DNA from 3 places in the Sutcliffiella sp. NPDC057660 genome. Region 3 is predicted to be linked to each of the others. Evidence: riboswitches for the same ligand, from Rfam matches in the RefSeq annotation. Region 3 holds a riboswitch; each other region holds the start of a gene.
What was found. A riboswitch is a leader RNA that binds a small molecule or an ion and turns the genes downstream of it on or off. The one in region 3 is predicted to bind S-adenosylmethionine.

Region 1 (4,625 bases), on a different contig from region 3:
CAATCACTTTTTTATTTAAATTTGCCTCGAGATCACGAAGCTTTACTTGTTCTTCCTGTTGCAGTTTTCCAACAGGAATGCCAGTTTTTTCTTCTATGATTGCATAGATGTCATTCAGTGTAACTTCAAGTTTTTTCGCAGTGGAGCTATTTCTACTCTGCTCAAGTTTTGCTTCTTCATCTCTCAGCTTTGCAGCGTATTCGTATTTCTCTTCATCCAAAGCTTTTTGTTTTTCATTTTCAATCTGTGCCAGTCGGTAGTTAATTCTCTCCGCGTCCATTACATCCAAGGTTAAATTCTTCTTAGATCCTGCTTCATCAAGCAAATCAATGGCTTTATCAGGCAGGAAACGATCCTGAATATAGCGGTGTGACAGGCTGACGCAGGCATTTATCGCTTCTTCAGTATAGGAAACCTGATGGAATTCCTCGTATTTGGATTGGATACCTTTAATGATCTCAATAGCCTTTTCAGGAGTAGGCTCTTTTACCATAACAGGTTGAAAGCGTCGTTCCAATGCAGCATCCTTTTCTATTTGCCGGTATTCCTTCAAGGTTGTAGCCCCGATGAGCTGCAACTCACCTCTGGCCAATGCCGGTTTCAGCAAATTACCTGCATCCATGGACCCTTCCGCAGAACCTGCTCCTACAATTAAGTGCAATTCATCCACAAAAAGGATGACATTTTTTCTTTCCTGCAGTTCGTGGATGATTTGCTTCAGTCTTTCTTCAAATTGACCTCTAATACCTGTATTGGCAACAAGTGAGGCGACATCCAACAGATAGATTTCTTTATTCTGAAGCTTGGCAGGAACATCTCCGGTAGAAATATTAAGTGCAAGTCCTTCTGCAATGGCTGTTTTACCTACTCCAGGTTCCCCGATTAGTACGGGATTGTTCTTGTTTCGTCTGTTTAGAATTTCAATTACTTTCTTGATTTCTTTTTCTCTTCCCACAACAGGGTCAATCAATCCTGCTTTAGCAAGATTCGTTACATTTTTGGCTAATTTGTCCAGAATTCCACCGCCGTGTCTGGACTCTTTAGAATCTTTGGAATTTGACTCTTTATTAGGTCGATGATCATGCTCCCAAAATGGAGTGTGTCCGGAAAATCCTTGCAAGAATCCAGACGGCGTCTGTAATTTTGCTCTTTCTTCTTCAAAGCAGGATGAGCATAGGACAAGTTGCTTTTGTTCTGAATTAAATTGGAACTTAACATGAATAGTTGCTTGATTCTCTTCGCATTTTTGACAAATCATTCTTTGCTTCCTCCTTGAGAATTGTTTGACTTTCTTTGACCATTAAGGTTTAGCCATAGTATACTTTGACCTTTTTTGACTTTCAAGTATTTTGCCTGTTGGTAAATAATAGATATTATTTATTCGGTATATTTAGAAAAGTTTGTTGACTTCAGCTTGAGACTGTTGTTATAATTGCAAAAAGTATTTTTCTTTTAAAATCAAATAGCAAAACTTCTTATTAAGAGCGGTGGAGGGACAGACCCTGTGAAGCCCGGCAACCTTCAATGATGTTGAAAAGGTGCTAATTTCTGCAGAATTTTTTTCTGAGAGATAAGAAGAGGACCTTCAATGAAAGCCTCTTCTTATAGAAGAGGCTTTTTATCTGTTCAAAAAGGGGGAAAATTAAAAGTAATATTATCCGTTATTACTCAATATGGTAGATAGTAAATCAATCATACATTTAATGAATTAACGTAATGAACAAAAAACTGAATATCTCTTATCGAGAGTGACCGAGGGATCAGGCCCTATGAAGTCCGGCAACCATCAGGAACAGTTAATCTATTTCTGAAAAGGTGCTAATTCCTGCAGGCGGACTATGCGCCTGACAGATAAGAGGAGGAAAAAACCTCTTCTTATGAAGGGGTTTTTATTTTTAGCGGTAATAACACCGCTGTTGATTTCGCACTAGGCTTCGCTTTCCGCGGAAAGCGAACACCTGGAACGGAAATCAACAGGAATACGGAACACTCACTTATTTTAAGGGTAGCATTTATTAAAAATTAAAAACGGAGGTAATGACATGACCAATACAAATGATGCTTATCAATTAGAAACGCTATTGTTACACGGAGGGCAAACTCCTGATCCGACTACCGGTTCCAGAGCAGTTCCCATCTATCAGACAACATCGTATGTGTTCAATGATACTGAGCATGCCCAGAATTTATTTGCCCTAAATGAATTCGGCAACATCTATACGAGAATTGGAAACCCGACAGTCGATGTGCTGGAAAAGAGAATTGCGCTGTTGGAAGGTGGAGTGGCGGCCGTTGCAACCAGCTCCGGCATGGCTGCAATAGCATTTGCCATATTAAACATTGCCCATGCCGGTGATGAGATCGTTGCAGCAGGAAATCTGTATGGAGGAACCTATAATCTATTTGCTGTCACATTGCCGAAGTATGGGATAAAAGTGCTCTTTGTGGATGGAACGGATCCTGAGAACTTCAGAAAGGCGATAACCCCAAAAACCAAAGCGATTTTCGGCGAAATCATTGGAAATCCAAGCTTACATGTTTTAGATGTTGAAGGTGTTGCCAATGTTGCACATGATCATGACATACCACTCATTATAGATAATACTTTTGCATCTCCATATCTTTGCAATCCGATCAAGTGGGGAGCGGATATTGTGGTGCATTCGGCAACTAAATGGATTGGCGGCCATGGAACGACAATCGGAGGAATTGTGGTGGATGGAGGTACATTCAACTGGGATAATCCTAAATTCCAAGACTTTACTGAACCGGATGAAAGCTATAATGGCATTCGTTATGCAGAAGCCTTCGGAAACCTTGCTTATGCTGTTAAGCTTCGTGTCCAGCTTTTGCGCGATTTTGGCGCATGCTTAAGTCCTCAAAGTGCATTTCTTCTTCTACAAGGATTGGAGACGCTTCACCTAAGGGTGGAAAAGCATAACGAAAATGCAACAGAGCTTGCAAGATTCCTACAAGATCATCCCGCTGTTGAGTGGGTATCCCACCCTAGTCTTCAAGGACATCCGGCGCATGCATCCGCTCAAAAGTATTTGAGAAACGGATATGGTTCCATTCTAAATTTCGGAATTAAAGGTGGAAGAGAAGCGGGAAGAAAAGCCATTGATTCCATCAAGCTTTGGTCACATGTAGCCAATGTAGGAGACGCTAAATCCTTGATTATTCATCCAGCATCAACCACTCATCAGCAGCTTACAGGGGAAGATTTGAAAAAGACAGGCGTAACAGAAGATTTGATTCGCCTATCTGTAGGAATTGAATCCATCGAAGATCTGAAAAAGGATCTGGACCAGGCACTTTTCACAGCAACAGGAAAATCCACTTTGAAAGTGGAAAGCATCTGATATGAAAAGGGTGGAAGGACAGTGACAGAGTGTGATTGCAAAACAACTGCCGGTAGTGTAGGGATCGAGCGACTGGTGCTTGAGAGTGGAGAAGTATTGGGGAAAGTGGAAATTGCCTATGAAAGGGTTGGAAATAAGAATAGAGAACTTATTATAGTCTGTCATGCCTTGACAGGAAACCAATTTGCAAGAGGATCCGAGGAAGAAAAAGGCTGGTGGCATTCCTTTATCGGTCCCGGATCCTATATTGATACAAATGACTATCAAGTAATAACGATGAATGTTCTAGGAGGGTGTAATGGCTCCACAGGTCCAACCTCACTAGATCCAAAAACTGGTAAAAAATACGGAAGCAAGTTTCCGTCCATTACAATCAGAGATATGGTGCATGCTCAATATTTGGCATTAAGGGAGCTTGGGTATTCCGAAGCGAAAGCTGTTATTGGAGGCTCTTTAGGGGGAATGCAGGTGCTCGAATGGGGAGTATTATATCCGGATTATGCAGATATTCTTATTCCTATGGCTGTAACTCCTTATTTTACTGATTATGCACTGGCTTTTAACTGTATTGGAAGAAGCGCCATTATATCAGACCCACGTTGGAATAATGGAGATTATCAGGAAAATGAAATATTGAAAGGTCTTGAAATAGCCAGAATGGTTGGTCTGGTAACATATCGCTCCTCAAGTTTATTCAATCATCGTTTTAACAGGGAACAAAAACATGCGCATGGGGATTCCGACATTGAATATCAGGTGGATTCCTATATGAAATACCAGGGTGAGAAGTTCGCACGACGTTTTGATGCCAACAGCTATCTTTGTCTTTTGAGGGCAATGGACCAGTTTGATATTGGCTGGGAACGAAATGGCTGGAGGCAAGCACTGAGCCAAATTAACAGCAAAGTGTGTATGATAGGCTTTTCAAAAGACCTGCTTTATCCCACCAGTATGATAAGAGAAGCAGTGGAGGAACTGAAAGCCCATGGAATATCTGCAAATTTTGTTGAGGTTGAAACAGAATTCGGACATGATGGCTTCTTGGTTGAGTTTGACAAATGGGGGATGGAAGTAAAGCGATTGCTTGAGGAAAAAGAGAGAAAGGAAGTGACACATGTCTAAAATAAATGTGGCCCTATTGGGATATGGAACGGTTGGTAAGGGGGTATATCGTACGATTGAATCACATCAAAACCGTTTACAGAGGTTATTGGGAAAAGAGGTTAAAGTTGTTGCCATTCTTGTTCGAAATTTAGAAAAACA
Region 2 (4,625 bases), on a different contig from region 3:
GAAAAAGTCCATCATCGGGTGTATGAAGGACCTTTTGGGCATCGACTCCGCTGAAAAAGTCCATCATCGGGTGTATGAAGGACCTTTTGAGCATCGACGCCGCTGAAAAAGTCCATCATCAGGTGTATGAAGGACCTTTTGGTCATCGATTCCGCTGAAAAAGTCCATCATCGGGTGTATGAAGGACCTTTTGGGCATCGACGCCGCTGAAAAAGTCCATCATCTGCTTCAATTTCTAAATCAGTATAAAATCAAAAAAGCCGTCCGACAGATAACCAGATGTCTGTCGGGACGGTTCTACTATTTTGTTAAACGGTTGGTCCACCAAATTCAAGCACTTCTTCAGGAACGTTTTTGAACTTTGTGAAGTTTTCTTTGAATTTGCCTGCCAATTCACGGGCAGCAAGGTCATACTTCTCTTCATCATGCCATGTTTTCTTAGGCTGCAGCACTTCATCAGGTACACCTGGAACATGCAGAGGGATCTCCACTCCGAAATATGGATCTTTTTCCGTTTCCACATTCGTAAGATCGCCTTCAAGGGCTGCTTGAACCATTGCTCTTGTGTAAGAAAGCTTCATACGGCTACCCACTCCGTACTCTCCGCCAGTCCAGCCGGTGTTTACAAGGTAGACCTGGGCATTATGCTCGTCGATTTTCTTGCCGAGCATCTCTGCATACGTAGTTGCAGGAAGCGGCAGGAATGGAGAACCGAAGCAAGTGGAGAACGTTGTTTGCGGGGAAGTGATTCCGCGCTCTGTTCCGGCCAATTTACTTGTGTACCCACTCAGGAAGTGGAACATTGCCTGTTCTTTTGAAAGCTTGGCGATCGGAGGCAGTACCCCGGTTGCATCAGCTGTCAAGAAAACAATAGTTGTCGGGTGTCCCGCGATACTAGGCTGCACAATGTTGTCCATGGCTTCAAGAGGGTAGGCGGCACGAGTATTTTCTGTTAAAGTGGAGTTGTCATAGTCAGCGATTCTTGACTGACCATCGATTACCACATTTTCAAGCACTGATCCAAAACGGATGGCATCAAAAATTTGAGGCTCTTTTTCGTGCGTCAATCCGATGCATTTCGCATAGCAGCCGCCTTCAATATTGAATACACCTGTATTGGACCAGCCGTGCTCATCGTCACCGATCAGCTTTCTGTTAGGGTCAGCGGATAATGTTGTCTTGCCTGTACCAGATAAACCAAAGAATAGTGCTACATCGCCTTCACGCCCTACATTGGCAGAGCAGTGCATCGGCATGATACCATTCTCAGGAAGCAAGTAGTTCATGACAGAGAAAATGGATTTCTTCATTTCACCTGCATATTCCGTACCGCCGATAAGAACGACGCGCTTTTTAAAGGAAATGATGACAAATGCTTCAGAGTTTGTACCGTCTACTGCAGGATCAGCCTTGAAGCTTGGTGCAGAGACAACACTGAATGCGGTTTCATGTTTGGCAAGCTGTTCGTCATTTGGGCGGATGAATAGCTGGTGCGCAAAAAGATTATGCCATGCAAATTCGTTGATTACCTGGATAGGCAATTGATATTTTTCGTCCGCTCCTGCGAAGCCCTTGAAAACGAAAATTTCATCTTTTTTTTCTAAGTAGTTTAGTACTTTATCATATAAACGTTCGAATACATCTTCGGAGATTGGGCTGTTTACCGTTCCCCAGTCAATCTTATCCTTGGAGATATCCTCTTCCACAATGAATTTATCTTTAGGGGAGCGACCCGTATATTTTCCAGTTGTAGCAACCACGGCACCGGTAGATGTCAGGCTGCCTTCATTGCGGTTTAATACTTTCTCCACTAATTGAGGAACAGAAAGTTGCATTTGCGTGTTGCTTCCGTATATTAATTTAGTTAAACCATTATCAATACCAACCGTTTTCATCATGGATAACTCTCCTTCAACTTGTATATTAATTTCTCATCTGTTAAAAAGTATAACACATTTAATCCAATAGTCCATACTAATTAAATTATTTTATGAAATAAAGTGTGAATCCGTTAACATTTTGTGAAAAAGAGGCTTATGTACATGGACAAATCTACTTAATGATAGCATATGTTTTTTCCTGTTTCTTCATTTAAATAATTTGCCGTTTTTTGTTGACAATAAAGCTTTTATTACGCTAATATAGAACCTTGAACGGATACTCTTATTCCGAGCTGGTGGAGGGGCAGGCCCTATGAAACCCAGCAACCTGCTCAAAGGTAAATGGGCGAGCGCGAAAAAAGCACTTCGCTAATTTTTTTGGACAAGAAAATTGTCGCTTGAGAAAAGGTGCTAAACCTGAGCAAGGCATTGACCTTGACCGATAAGAGTGAAAGGCTAATTCTTGAACCCAAACCTTTCCTCAACTTTATGGAAAGGTTTTTTATATTCTGCACAAGATAACAAAGAACAGCACAACAGGAAATGAGATCCGTATCAAACATACTGTTATACATGAAGAGAGGTAAAACGCTTTTCATATACAAAAGGAGGAACTTTTTTAATGACTAAGCAACGTCGTTTATTTACTTCTGAATCGGTAACGGAGGGGCATCCGGATAAAATTTGTGACCAAATTTCCGACTCCATCCTTGATGCTATTCTTACTAATGACCCAAATGCACGTGTAGCGTGTGAAACTTCTGTAACAACTGGATTGGTGCTTGTTGCTGGAGAAATCACTACTTCTACTTATGTAGATATCCCAAAAATCGTTCGTGAAACAATCCAAGGAATCGGATACACTCGTGCGAAGTACGGTTTTGACGCAGAAACTTGTGCGGTACTTACGTCCATCGACGAGCAGTCCGCTGACATCGCAATGGGTGTTGACCAGGCATTGGAAGCTCGTGAAGGACAAATGTCAGATGCGGAAATCGAAGCGATCGGTGCGGGAGACCAAGGTCTGATGTTCGGATTTGCTTGCAATGAAACAAAGGAATTGATGCCTTTACCGATTTCATTGGCTCATAAGCTTTCCCGTCGCCTAACAGAAGTAAGAAAAGAAGAAATCCTTCCATACTTACGTCCGGATGGAAAAACTCAGGTAACTGTAGAATATGATGAAAACGATCAACCGGTACGTATCGATACAATCGTTATCTCTACTCAGCATCACCCGGAGATTTCTTTGGAGCAGATCCAACGTAATGTGAAAGAACACGTAATCAAGCCGGTAGTTCCTGCTAACTTGATTGACGAAAACACAAAATACTTCATCAACCCGACTGGCCGTTTCGTTATCGGTGGACCTCAAGGGGATGCTGGATTGACTGGACGTAAAATCATCGTTGATACGTATGGTGGATATGCTCGTCACGGTGGTGGAGCATTCTCCGGTAAGGACGCAACGAAAGTTGACCGTTCCGGAGCATATGCAGCACGTTATGTTGCAAAAAACATCGTAGCAAGCGGATTGGCTGACAAATGTGAAGTTCAACTTGCATACGCAATCGGTGTAGCACAGCCTGTATCCATCGCAGTGGACACTTTCGGAACTGGTAAAGTATCTGAAGAGAAGCTAGTGGAACTTGTGCGCAACAACTTCGACCTTCGTCCAGCTGGAATCATCAAAATGCTAGACCTTCGTCGCCCAATCTACAAGCAGACTGCTGCATACGGTCACTTTGGCCGTAACGATCTTGACCTTCCTTGGGAGCAAGTGGATAAAGCGGATGCGTTGAAAGAGCAAGCGAACGCTTAAATTTTTATTGTGGCTGCCGCCAAATCAGGTTTTGTGCCTGGTTTGGCGGCAGTTTTTTTTGTGTCTGGTTTCTAAGAGCAGTGAATGGTTGTCGTGGGCCATGACGTCGAATATTGTTGGAAAGTGCGTTTTATCTATATGTGCCTGTTTTACTTGGATATATTTTTAATTTCATTGATATAATTTTTTTCTCTTTGATATAGTGTCCGAAAACGTGGATATATGAAAATTTCCGTTGATATCTTTAAATTTACCTGTAAAATCCACTGCGGAATACTCGAAATTGCATAAGAAACAAGCCCTCCAACAAAAAACAGGCGAAATAGATCGCCTGCTTCAACAATGCTTAAAGCGCATCCTCCAACAATTCATAGAGGGAGGCGCGTTCCGCTTCTCTGATGTTCCAGTCATCCTGATACTCTTGCAGGGTCGCAAGATCTGTCTCTTTTTCCATCTGTGCCTCCAACTGGAATATTGCCAGTTCCAGTTCTTCCAATTTTGCCTCTATCTTCTTGGGCTCGATGGAAGTTGGGGCATTTCTTTTTACTCGTTCGGGAGGGACAGTATCCTTCTTACTATCCGGAGCTTGAACAACTATTTGCGGTTTTTCCTTTTCCAATTCTTTTCTCTTTTTACGAGCATATTGGTAGTTGCCGGTATAAGTGGTCAGCCTCCCGCCTTCAAGCCAGCAGGTTTTCTCAAAATACTTATTCAAAAAGTAGCGGTCATGCGACACGGTAACGATCGTCCCGCTGAAATCCTCGAGCGCTTCCTCCAGGACTTCCCGAGATTCAATGTCCAGATGGTTTGTCGGCTCGTCGAGAATAAGGAGGTTGATATCTTGATACATCAGCTGGGCCAAGCGCAAACGCATTTTTTCTCCTCCGCTTAAATTTTCCACTCTTTTAAATACAGAAGGACCG
Region 3 (4,625 bases):
AAATGGCGTTCCTGTAGCACTTAATGATAAGAGTATGGACCTTGTACCCTTGATTGAAGAATTGAATGAAATAGGTGGAAAGCATGGAGTGGGCCGTATCGACCACATCGAAAATCGTCTTGTGGGAATCAAATCCCGTGAGGTCTACGAGAATCCCGCTGCGCTTATTCTGATTCAGGCACATAAGGAATTGGAGTTTTTGACATTGCCTAGAGAAGTGACCCAATTCAAAACCTCCATCGATCAGCAAATGGCAAAAGTGATTTACGAAGGATTATGGTATTCCCCATTAGTGGGTGCGCTGCAAGCTTTCGTTGAGGAAACCCAGAAGCATGTAAGCGGAAAAATCCGCGTAAAGCTCCAAAAAGGAAACCATACAGTAGTCGGTCGTCAATCCGAAAACAGCTTATACAATGAGGAACTGGCCACCTATTCAAAAGGGGACATGTTCGACCATAACGCTGCAGTAGGATTTATCAAGCTTTGGGGCCTGCCTACCAAGGTGTATGCGGAAATTCATAAAAAAGAAAAAGTAGCAAGCTATTAAACTTATTTTTGGAAATGGAGGCTATCATCCTATGTCTAAACTATGGGGCGGAAGATTCACCAAGGAAACCGACAAGCTAGTAGAAGAATTCACTGCCTCTATTACTTTCGATAAAGAGTTGGCAAGTGAAGACATCGAAGGCAGTATCGCACATGTGCAGATGCTCGGGGACTGCGGAATAATCGCCATTGAGGACGCAAATACAATCAAAGAGGGACTATTGACGATACAGCAAAAAATTAACAATGGAAATGTAGAGTTTCTTGTGGAGCATGAGGATATTCACATGAACATTGAAAAGCTGCTGATAGATGAGATAGGACCTGTTGGAGGAAAGCTTCATACAGGACGAAGCCGTAATGATCAAGTCGCGACAGATATGCATCTGTATCTTCGCAAGCAGACGAAATCGATCATTGGACTTTTGAACGACGTGCAAAAAGCGATAATGAATCAGGCAAAGGATCATATTGACACCATTCTGCCAGGCTACACACATCTTCAGCGAGCACAGCCTATTTCATTTGCTCACCATCTTCTAGCATATTTTTGGATGCTTGAACGTGACAAAGAAAGATTGCAGGACAGCTTGAAACGCATAAACTGGTCGCCACTTGGTGCCGGCGCACTTGCTGGAACAACCTTTCCGATCGATAGACAGCAGACCGCAGAATTATTAGGGTTTGATATGGTTTATCCGAACAGCATGGATGCAGTCAGCGACAGGGATTTTATCGTCGAGTTCCTGTCACACGCTTCACTGATCATGACACATATTTCACGTCTTTCAGAGGAGCTTGTCATCTGGTCGAGTCAGGAGTTTCAATTCATTGAACTAGACGATGCCTTTTGCACGGGATCTAGTATTATGCCTCAAAAGAAAAATCCAGATGTCCCGGAGCTTCTCCGTGCCAAAACCGGCAGAGTATATGGCAACCTCGTAGGTCTGCTGACTGTTTTGAAGGGGCTGCCGCTTGCCTACAACAAAGACATGCAGGAAGACAAGGAAGGGATGTTCGATACAGTGGCAACACTCGACGGCTCATTGCGCCTTCTTGCCCCGATGATCCTTACCATGACTGTCAACAAAGATAAGATGCACCAAGCTGTATCACAGGATTTCTCCAATGCAACAGATATTGCAGATTACCTTGTAACAAAGGGGCTGCCATTCAGACAGGCACATGAAATAATCGGAAAAATAGTCCTGTATGCCATAAACAACCAAAAGTTCCTATTAGGCTTGACCATCGAGGAATATCAACAATTTTCCCCGTTATTCAAAGAAGACATCTATGAAATCCTACAGCCCAAAAATGTAGTAGGAGCCAGAAACAGCCAAGGCGGCACAGGATTCCAACAAGTAAAAAACCAACTGTCCTTCGCCGAGCAATTTATCGACTAATTGGAGTTTCTTGGCGCACAGGAAAACTTCAACTATATTTATTAACTTTCTGCTTTTATTAAGCAGGCCTTGTTAATTTCTAGTGTAGGTTTTAAGAATCTAGCTGTTGATTGGAGCAATAGGCGAAGACTCCTGCGGGAGATAGCGGTAGACTGGAGACCCCACAGGCGAAGCCGAGGAGGCTCCAGCACCGCCCCTTGGGTCGCTGCGCCTAGTGCGGAAATCAACAGCGGTGTTCAAAGGTGACAATCTATTTACAAGATTAGCGTAGTAAAACGCTTACATTTTATTATTTCAAAAAACTTATTGACAGAAGCTTTTCAGCAACATATACTAACTTTAATCTTTTAAAAATTCAATAGTTTCAAAAATTACAACTCTTATCAAGAGTGGCAGAGGGACTGGCCCTATGACGCCCAGCAACCTTTCTAGAACGCTAGAAAAGGTGCTAATTCCTGCAGAACAACAATGTTCTGGAAGATAAGAGAGGACGATTTTTAGTTTTCTCATCCTCTCTTGTTTTCAAGGGAGGATTTTTTGTTGTATTACAACACTGGGAGGGAGGAATGAAATGATCAACGTACAAGGTGCACCGGCTATCTATCAATCGGAGGTGGGAGTACTTGGAAAACTTCCTGAATTTTTAGACTCAAATGGGTTTCAAAGAGTCTTCATCGTACATGGAACAAAATCACTGCATGCCGTGAAATCTTATCTTCCTGATTTCGGATCCCTACAGGTGCACTTTGAACACTACAGTGGAGAATGTTCGGATGAGGAAGTCAGACGGTTAAGAAAAACTGCAGAATCATGGGATGCGGACATCATTATCGGGTTGGGCGGAGGAAAAGTGTTAGATCTTTCTAAAGCGTTGGCCTACGAAATGCGAGTGGAAGTTGTTCTGGTTCCTACAGTCGCTTCCACATGTGCCGCTTGGACCCCACTAAGTGTTTTCTATTCGGAGAGTGGCCAGTTTAAGCGGTATACCATTTTTCCTAAAAGTACGCTTATGGTCTTGGTGGAACCTGAGATTTTGCTCAAAGCACCAATACAGTTTTTCAAGGCTGGCATCGGGGATACACTTGCTAAATGGTATGAGGCGGAGAGCCTTATTTACGACCTCAATACCATTCCAGTACCAGTGCAAATTGGGCTGCAATCAGCCGAGCTTTGTAAAAAAATTATATTGGAAGAAGGAATTCAAGCTCTTGCTGATATGGAGAAGGGAACGCTCACATCCAGTTTCCGAGCTGTCACCGACGCCATCATTATGCTCGGTGGAATGGTAGGTGGCTATGCAGATTACTATGGAAGGATAGCAGCCGCACATTCTGTACATAATGCACTGACGAAAATTCCCTCCACCCATCATCTTCTTCATGGAGAGAAAGTAGCATATGGAATACTCGTTCAACTGGCATTGGAAGGTAAAGTAGAGGAAATCACCAAACTTGCTGCATTTTTTGAAAAAACAGGTCTTCCAATGAGGCTCCACGATCTTGGCCTTTCCATCAATGATAGGGAGACTCTAGAAAAAATCGCCAATAATACCCTGCTTCCTTCAGAGTCGATCCACTTTATGAAAAGGGAATATGAAGCATCTGATATTTTGGAAGCATTTGAAGTAATCGAAAAGATAATTGGAAAAGGGAGAGAGTAGGATGAAGAAAATATTAGGATTTTTGGTAACAGCACTATTATTATCAGTTATTACTGCATGTGGGAGCAGTGAATCAGGGGGGAGTGAGGCCCTGAGTGAAGATAAGCTGGTTGTCGGGGTTACAGCGGGACCTCACGAGCAGATATTGGAAAAAGTGAAGGAAGTCGCGGCAAAGGATGGATTGGATATAGAAATCGAGGTTTTCACTGAATATGTAATGCCGAATGTCGCGTTGGACGAGGGAGACCTGGATGTAAACAGCTTCCAGCATAAGCCTTATCTGGAGCAGTTCAAAAAGGACCGCGGATTGGACTTAACAGATGTAGCGACAACAGTTAACTTCCCGATGGGCATATATTCTACAGGCATCAAAGATGTTAAAGATCTGAAAGATGGCGATAAGGTCGGTTTGCCAAATGACCCAACTAATGGGGCTCGTTCCTTGCAACTGTTTGAATTGGCAGGTTTGATCAAATTAAAAGAAGGCGCTGGTGCAAATGCAACCTTAAAGGATATAGAGGAAAATGAGAAAAACCTGGAATTCATTGAATTGGAGGCTTCCCAGATTCCACGTCAACTCGAAGAACTGGCAGCTGCTGCTATCAACACAAACTTTGCGGTGGAATTTGGATTTGTTCCAACCAAAGATTCCATTTTCATTGAACCAGGAGACTCTCCTTGGGTAAATACATTGGTCGTCCGCACGGAGAACAAGGATGATCCAGTATTGAAAAAGCTGATTAAAGCTTATCATTCTGATGAAGTGAAACAGTTTATCGATGAAACTTTTGAAGGTTCTGTTGTTCCATCATGGTAATAAAAGCAAAACTTAGGAAAGCCGCCATTGGTGCGGCTTTCTACAATATTTATTCAGAAAATGGAGGGATACATAATGATTAGACTCGATAACATCTCCAAAAGCTTTGTCTCCAAGAAATCCAGCATCGAGGCTTTGAAAAATGTTTCGTTGGAGGTGCAGCAAGGCGAGATTTTTGGTGTAATCGGCTACAGTG

Region 1: another riboswitch for S-adenosylmethionine. It lies ahead of ACFVAD_RS03510 (O-acetylhomoserine aminocarboxypropyltransferase/cysteine synthase family protein); the one in region 3 lies ahead of ACFVAD_RS10660 (iron-containing alcohol dehydrogenase family protein).
Region 2: another riboswitch for S-adenosylmethionine. It lies ahead of metK (methionine adenosyltransferase); the one in region 3 lies ahead of ACFVAD_RS10660 (iron-containing alcohol dehydrogenase family protein).

What each region holds. Positions count from the first base shown of each region.
Region 1 covers NZ_JBHVHV010000003.1:55,861-60,485, forward strand. The annotation lists gene ACFVAD_RS03505 (ATP-dependent Clp protease ATP-binding subunit) at 1-1,258, opposite strand, end outside; SAM riboswitch class I at 1,473-1,577, shown strand; SAM riboswitch class I at 1,737-1,858, shown strand; gene ACFVAD_RS03510 (O-acetylhomoserine aminocarboxypropyltransferase/cysteine synthase family protein) at 2,043-3,362, shown strand; gene metX (homoserine O-acetyltransferase MetX) at 3,384-4,484, shown strand; gene ACFVAD_RS03520 (homoserine dehydrogenase) at 4,477-4,625, shown strand, end outside.
Region 2 covers NZ_JBHVHV010000029.1:8,552-13,176, forward strand. The annotation lists gene pckA (phosphoenolpyruvate carboxykinase (ATP)) at 309-1,895, opposite strand; SAM riboswitch class I at 2,161-2,329, shown strand; gene metK (methionine adenosyltransferase) at 2,503-3,702, shown strand; gene abc-f (ribosomal protection-like ABC-F family protein) at 4,049-4,625, opposite strand, start outside.
Region 3 covers NZ_JBHVHV010000008.1:86,443-91,067, forward strand. The annotation lists gene ACFVAD_RS10650 (argininosuccinate synthase) at 1-547, shown strand, start outside; gene argH (argininosuccinate lyase) at 579-1,952, shown strand; SAM riboswitch class I at 2,330-2,439, shown strand; gene ACFVAD_RS10660 (iron-containing alcohol dehydrogenase family protein) at 2,524-3,612, shown strand; gene ACFVAD_RS10665 (MetQ/NlpA family ABC transporter substrate-binding protein) at 3,614-4,429, shown strand; gene ACFVAD_RS10670 (methionine ABC transporter ATP-binding protein) at 4,505-4,625, shown strand, end outside.